2 regions of the Streptomyces sp. NPDC050988 genome follow, and region 2 is predicted to be linked to the other one. Evidence: riboswitches for the same ligand, from Rfam matches in the RefSeq annotation. Region 2 holds a riboswitch; the other holds the start of a gene.
The links. A riboswitch is a leader RNA that binds a small molecule or an ion and turns the genes downstream of it on or off. The one in region 2 is predicted to bind S-adenosylmethionine.
Positions count from the first base shown of each region.

Region 1: linked by a shared signal. The riboswitch ahead of ACIBEI_RS03025 (glutathione S-transferase C-terminal domain-containing protein) and the one ahead of ACIBEI_RS29130 (aminotransferase class V-fold PLP-dependent enzyme) in region 2 are both predicted to bind S-adenosylmethionine.

Region 1 is NZ_JBITFQ010000001.1:695,593-699,315, forward strand. Features, by position in the region: gene ACIBEI_RS03015 (LLM class flavin-dependent oxidoreductase) at 1-1,222, opposite strand, end outside; gene ACIBEI_RS03020 (putative leader peptide) at 1,297-1,419, opposite strand; SAM riboswitch class IV at 1,703-1,848, shown strand; gene ACIBEI_RS03025 (glutathione S-transferase C-terminal domain-containing protein) at 2,058-2,768, shown strand; gene ACIBEI_RS03030 (AfsR/SARP family transcriptional regulator) at 2,903-3,723, shown strand, end outside.
Region 2 is NZ_JBITFQ010000015.1:180,986-184,708, forward strand. Features, by position in the region: gene trpD (anthranilate phosphoribosyltransferase) at 1-947, shown strand, start outside; SAM riboswitch class IV at 1,258-1,374, shown strand; gene ACIBEI_RS29130 (aminotransferase class V-fold PLP-dependent enzyme) at 1,546-2,892, shown strand; gene ACIBEI_RS29135 (glycerate kinase) at 2,942-3,723, opposite strand, start outside.

The sequences.
Region 1 (3,723 bases), on a different contig from region 2:
CGGTGGCGTTGGCGGCGTAGCGGTTCGCCGGGCGGGCGAGCCCGAGCAGTCCGCGCAGGGTGTCGGCCTCGTAGGCGCGGCGGAAGGCGCCCCGGCGCTGGAGTTCGGGGACAAGCCCCTGGGTGATGGCCGGCAGGTCGTGGCCGAGGACGGCTGGGCGCAGCCGGAAGCCGGTCAGCCCGGCCGACGACAACTCCTGAAGCAGGTCGGCGAGTTGGGCGGGCGTGCCGGTGAAGACGCGGGCGTCGCTGGTGAACGGCTGTCCCGCGAGGATGTCGAGGCGGTCCTTGCGGGCGGCCGCGGCGGCCGGATCGTCGTCGAGGAACACCACCAAGTCGCCGAAGACGTGCAGGGGTTGGCCGGCGCGGCCCGCGAGGGCCTGTTCGGCGCGGATCTCGGCGACTATCGCGCGGGCCTGGTTGGTGTCGTGCGGGGTGACGTAGCCGATGTCGGCGGCGCGGGCCACCAGCCGGTACGGCACGGTCTGGTGGGCGAGGGCGCTGACGACGGGCTGGCCCTGGGGCGGACGCGGGGTGATGGAGGGGCCCTTGACGCTGAAGTGCGGGCCCTCGAAGTCGATGTAGTGGAGCTTGTCGCGGTCGACGAAGCGGCCGGTCGCCACGTCCCGAATCTCGGCGTCGTCCTCCCAGCTGTCCCAGAGTCTGCGTACGACCTCGACGTAGTCGGCCGTCTCGTCGAAGAGTTCGGTCACGACGTCCTGTGTGGCCGGGCTGTCGTAGGCGTCCAGACGGGGCAGGGTTCGGCGACCGAAGTGCGCGGCCTCGTTCTGGCGTGCCGTCAACTGCACCCGCAGGCCTGCCCGGCCGGAACTCACATGGTCGAGGGTGGCAATGGCCTTGGAGATGTGGAACGGCTCCGTGTGCGTGGCCACCACGGTCGGCACCAGACCTATGTGGCGAGTCAGTGGGGCGACCCGGGCGGCGACGAGAACGGCGTCGAGCCGGCCGCGGACCTGGTCGGTCCGCCCGTCCGGCTCGATGAAGTGCGAGGACTGCGGTCCGAGGCCGTCCTCGAAGGTCACGAAGTCGAGGAGACCGCGCTCGGCCTCGGCGACGAGACCGGCCCAGTACCCGGCGGTGAACAACTCCCGGGGCCGGGCCACCGGTTCGCGCCAGGCGGCGGGGTGCCAGCCGGCGCCGTCGAGCGCCACGGCGAGGTGCGGATGCGCGGAGGAGGGCAGGGCAGAAGGTGCTGAGGACACGAGAGGTGTGCCTTCCTGATCGTCCGTACGAGAAAGCCGGCCCTCGTCGGAGGGCGCGGCCGCGTGGATTCAGGTCAGGGGCAACAGAGCGCGCCGGCGACGCGCAGCAGGTCGATGTGCGGCCGGGAGTAGAGGCGTACGCGATGGAGCGGGGCGGCCTTCGGGACGCTGCGGCGGGACACGGTTCGCGCTCGCACGTGCGTCACCTCCGCCCTTCCGGCTCGGCGGACCGGGGGCCCGCCGACCTCGCGTGCGCGGACCCTCGATCGGGCACCGCCTCGTCGTCAACGAGCACAACAGTACGGCTGCGCCCTTTCTTCCGGCCAGCGAGAGTTCCTGTTCCGACGGCTTCCGGGAGTTCCTGTCGGGAGGCATCTCATCACGAGATACGCAGCCGGTCCCGTGGTCCGGCGGCCGGGTGCCCAGCTGCTGAGACGCCGTCTTGACGGTCCCGCGGAGCGCATCAACACTGGCGGGGACGGTCACGATTGCCAGCGCCCGTCGTGCGGGGACTCCCCGTTCGTGCGGTCATCGGCCCCGGCCCGCTGGCAGGCAACCCTTCCACCGCGACGGGGTGCCCCGGGTGACGACCGGGTTCCGCCGGAGCGGCGGGGCAAGCGTGGTCTCGCGTCTCGCGAGCCCCGACGGCAGGACCGGTGGGAATTGTCCAGGAACGGCTTGACGAGGCGCCTGCACATCGATTTGTCGCGTGTCTCCAGCGCTTACTGATCCGCCACGCGTCCGACCGATCCGGACCTGTACGGCAGCGCAGTCACTCCGTTCCGCCACTGGCGCCCACGAGGCGGCCAGGGCCCCGCGTTCCCCCTGGAGAGTCATGCCCGAGACAGTTTCCCGCGGTTCCAGCAGCACTGACACCTTCACGACGGCGGCCTCCCACACGACCGCCTGCCACTCGTCCGGCCGTGGCACGGCCGCCGGCGGCACTGCCCTCCCCGGTCCGGCCGTCCCCGGTCCGGCCGCCCGTCCGCACCGCTTCCGCGGCCGTATCGGCGTCGGTCTCGCGGGCGGCTTCTACCCGGCCCCGCACCGCTACCAGCTGTATCTGTCCGAGGCCTGTCCCTACTCGGGACGCGTGGCGGTCGTCCTCGATCTGCTCGGCCTCAAGGGCGCGCTCACCACGACGGTCCTGAAGCTCCCCGCCGAGACACCCGATGCCTTCGCGTCACTGCGCGGCGCGTACGAGGCGACCTGGCACCACTACGACGGCCCGCTCACCGCGCCCGCGCTGTGCGACCGCTGGAGCGGACGCGTCGTCAGCAACCACACGCCCGACATCCTCCGCGACCTCGCCGGCCTGCTCGCCGACGGGGCATGCGAGTCGGCACTGGATCGGCTCGACCGGCAACTCGCCGGCCATCCCTATGTGTCGGGCGACGAACTCGGCGCCGCGGATCGGGACCTCTGGGTGACACTCACCCACCTCGACCACTTCGACGCGGCGGGCACCCTCGCTCCGTACCGCCACATCGAGGAGTACGTACGACGCCTCGGCGATCACCCGGACCTCGCCGTCGACGAGCACTGAGTGCTCAGCACCGACCCACGGGCCGGTGTGACAACTGTGCGGCAGTGGGCCTGAATACGCCTTCCGGATATGCCGATAACGGGGATAGAGAAAGGGAATAGTGAGGGAGTTGTAAAACGGGGGGCGGAGAGCGCATGCGCATTCAGGTACTCGGGCCGGTCTGCGTCTGGCGGGACGGCACCCGCCTCGACCTCGGTTCGCCCCAGCGCCGCGCGGTACTCGCCCTGCTCGCCGTGTCCCGTGGACAGCAACTGCCGTTCTTCGGGCTCGCGGACGCGCTGTGGGGCGAGCGCCCGCCGGCAACCGCGTCGAACGTCGTCCAGACCCACATCAAGCACCTGCGCCACCTGTTGGAGCCGGACCGGCCACCACGCGCCCGCAGTGCGCTGCTCCCCCGGCTCGGCGACGGCTACGCGCTGCGCGTCCCGTACGACGCCATCGACCTGCTGCGCTTCAGGGACCTGGTCGCCGGGGCGGTGACCGTACGACGGGACGGCCGGCGCGGCGGCCAGGAGCGGGCTGCCGCGCTGCTGGCCGAGGCGCTCGGGCTGTGGCAGCAACCACCCCTCGCGGACCTGCCCTTCCTCTCCGCACACCCGGTGGTCGTCGCGCTGGCGGAGGAACGCCGTGGTGCGGTCGCCCAGTACGGCGAGGCCATGATCGCGGCGGGCCGGAGCGCCGACGCGCTGCCCGTCCTGGAGGAGACCGCGATCGCGCAGCCGCTGGACGAGGACGCCCAGGCCCGGCTCATCCGGGCCTACGAGGCTGTCGGCCGACGCGACCAGGCCGTCGCCGTCTACCGGCGGAGCCGCCGTCGGCTGGCCGACGAACTCGGTGTCGACCCCGGCCCCGCACTGGCCGAGGCCTATGCCGCCCTGCTGCGCCGCCGCACCCGGCCTTCAACTCCCGGTGCCGGGCATGCTCCCGCCGACGGCGATGGCACGGCAGACGCCGC
Region 2 (3,723 bases):
ACCTGATCATGCGGGGCGAGGCGACCGACGCGCAGATCGCCGGGTTCGTGGTGGCGCTGCGGGCCAAGGGCGAGACCGTCGAGGAGATCGTCGGGTTCGTCCGGGCGATGTACGAGCACGCGAACGTGATCGAGGTGCCGGGGGAGACCGTCGACATCGTCGGTACGGGTGGCGACGGGGCGAAGACCGTCAACATCTCCACCATGTCGGCGATCGTCATCGCCGGTACGGGTGCCAAGGTCGTCAAGCACGGCAACCGGGCGGCCTCCTCGGCCTCCGGGGCGTCCGACGTGCTGGAGAAGCTCGGCGTCAATCTGGAGCTGCCGACGCATCGCGTGGCGCAGGTCGCCGAGACGGCCGGGATCACCTTCTGCTTCGCGGCGAAGTTCCACCCCGCGATGCGCTACGCGGGTGCCGCGCGTGGGCAGTTGGGGATCCGTACGGTCTTCAACGCGCTCGGTCCGCTGACCAACCCGGCGAAGGTGAGGGCGCAGGCCGTCGGGTGCGCCGATCCCCGGATGGCGCCGATCATGGCCGGCGTGTTCGCCGAGCGCGGCAACTCCTCGCTCGTCTTCCGCGGCGACGACGGGCTGGACGAGCTGACGACGACGGCCACGTCGCGGGTGTGGGTCGTACGGGACGGCAAGGTGCGCGAGGAGTCGTTCGATCCGCGTGACGTGGGGATCGAGCTGGTGCCCGTGGAGGCGTTGCGGGGGGCCGACGCCTCGTACAACGCGGATGTGGCCCGGCGGCTGCTGAACGGGGAGACCGGGCCTGTGCGGGACGCCGTGCTGCTGAACTCGGCGGCCGCGCTGGTGGCTCTCTCGCCAGGGGACGGTCCGCTCGCGGACCAGCTCCGGGCGGGGATGGCCAAGGCCGCGGACGCGATCGACTCCGGGGCGGCGAAGGCCACGTTGGAGCGGTGGGTGGCGGCGAGCAACGCGTAGCGGGTGCGGCGGGGGGTTTTCTCGCCCCCGCCGCCCCTACCCATTCCCGTCACTTCCTCAGGGGCTCCGCCCCCGAACCCCCAAAAGATTGCGCAGTTCCCCGCGCCCCTAAAAAACCTAGGGGCGCGGGGAACTGCGCAGTCTTTTAGCCTCTCCGGCGTTTGAGGAGCGGGGGTTCGGGGGCTGGCCCCCGAGTAGTGACGGGAATGGGTAGGGGCGGCGGGGGCGAGAAAGGCCCCGTCGCCCCCGACCGTCCCGGTATTCGGACGACGGGGTTGCGGTCGGATCATCGTGTGGCAAGATGCTGGCAGGTCATGAGCGACAGTCATCAGGCCCCGGCCGACTGTCCGGCAACCCTCCGTCCGTGGCGGGGTGCCCCGGGTGAAGACCAGGCCGTAGGCAGTGAGGTCTACGGCAAGCGCGGACCCCTCGCATCACCAGGGGTCCTGGTCGTCCGAGGGAGCCTTCTGTGAGCAAGCGAATGCGATAGGGCGTAGAGCCCCGCCTCCGCACACCCTTTTCCACCTCCACCACGCTTGAGCCGTACCCAGTCGTACCCGCTCGCGTGGTGTTCCCGCCTGCCTCACAGGAGCTCGCCATGTCTGTTTCCACCGTTGTCTCCGCTTCGCTGCCCGTTCTGGGGCGGGACGTCACCGTGCCGCTCGTCACCGGCGGCGAGGTCACCTACGCCGCGCTCGACTACGCCGCCAGCGCCCCGGCCCTCCAGCGGGTGTGGGACGACGTGGCCGCGTACGCCCCGTACTACGGGAGCGTGCACCGCGGGGCCGGGTACCTCTCCCAGCTGTCCACCGACCTGTTCGAGAACGCCCGCAGGACCGTCGAGGAGTTCCTCGACTGCCGCGACGGCGACCAGGTCGTCTTCACCCGGTCCACCACCGACTCGCTCAACCTCCTCGCCGCCGCCCTCCCCGCGGACTGCCAGGTCTTTGTCTTCGAGACCGAGCACCACGCGTCCCTGCTCCCGTGGCGGGACGCCCGCGTCACGTACCTCAACGCTCCGCGGAGCCCGGGCGAGGCCGTCGCGACGCTGGAGCGGGCGCTCGCCGAGCGGGACCCCCACGGGCCGGCGCTCGTGTGCGTCACGGGCGCCTCGAACGTCACCGGCGAGCTGTGGCCCGTACGGGAACTGGCCGCCGCCGCCCACGCGCAGGGCGCCCGGATCGTGCTCGACGCCGCCCAGCTCGCGCCCCACTACCCCGTGTCCGTACGGGAGTTGGACGTCGACTGGGTCGCCTTCTCCGGGCACAAGCTGTATGCGCCCTTCGGGTCGGGTGTCCTCGCCGGACGCGCCGACTGGTTGACCGAGGCCGAGCCGTACCTCGCGGGCGGGGGCGCCTCGCGGAAGGTCTCACGGCGGGTGGACGGCGGCGTGGACGTCGAGTGGCACGAGAGCGCCGCGCGGCACGAGGCCGGGTCGCCCAACGTCATCGGCGCCTACTCCATCGCCTCCGCCTGCAAGGCCCTCACCGAGGCCGGCTTCGACACGCTGGTCGCCCGGGAGCAGCACCTGATCGACACCGTCCGGACCGGTCTCGCCGAGGTGCCCGAGGTGCGTGTCCTCTCCCTCTTCGACGACGACGCGCCCCGCGTCGGCGTCATCTCCTTCGTCGTCGAGGGCTGGAACAGCTCGCACTTCGCCGCCGCGCTCTCCGCCGAGTACGGCATCGGGGTGCGGGACGGCCTGTTCTGCGCCCACCCGCTCGTACGCACGCTCCTCGGCAGCGACCCGCAGTCCCAGGGAGAGTGCGGTGCCCCCGAGGCGGCACCCGGCGAGAAGTCCCTCAACGCCATTCGCGTCAGCTTCGGGGCGGGCACCCCGGACGAGCACGTCGAGCGGTTCGTCCGAGCCGTCAAGGAACTCGTACGCGACGGCGCGAAGTGGAACTACCGCACGGTGGAAGGGCGTTGCGTTCCGGCGGTCTGACCGGCGGGTGGCTCCCCGAGCGTCTGCCGCCGCCCCGCCGGGGCTGCGCTCACACGCCCGCTCCCCGTGGCAGCCCCGCCCCCAGCAGGATCATCCGCAGCGCCCGCTCGGTCGCGTCCGTGAGGAGTTCGGAGGCTCGTACGAGGGCCTCTGCCAGGGCCATCGGGGCGGGCAGGATGCCGGTGAAGGCGTCCACGCCCGGGACCGTGTGGGCGCCCTCGCCGAGGGTGCCCGCCAGGGCGAGGACCGGGCGTCCGTTCAGCTTGGCTCGGCGGGCCACCTCGGCCGGGACCTTGCCGCGCGGGGTCTGGTGGTCCAGGGCGCCCTCGGCGGTGAGGACCAGGTCGGCGCGGGCGAGGCGGGCGTCCAGGTCGAGATGGTCGAGGAGCACCTCGAAGCGGGGGAGGAGACGGGCGCCGAGAGCGGCGAGGCCCGCGCCCAGGCCGCCGGAGGCACCCGTACCGGGGCCGCCGTACAGGTCGCAGGTGACCGGGAGGTCCCGGGTGAGGACGTACGCCCAGTTCTGCAGGCCCGCGGACAGCTCCTCGACCTGCGCGGGGGTCGCGCCCTTCTGCGGACCGAAGACGCGGGCGACGCCGCGCTCACCGCACAGCACGTTGTACGGGTTGCAGGCGACCAGCAGTTCCGTGTCGGCGAGGCGGGGGTCGAGGCCCTTCGGGTCGATGTGGTGCAGGCGGGTCAACTCCCGGCCGCCTTGCGGAAGTTCGAAGCCGTCCTCGTCCAGCAGGCGGGCGCCGAGCGCCTGTAGGGCTCCGGCGCCCCCGTCCGACGTACCCGAGTCGCCGCAGCCGACGAGGATGCGGCGTACGC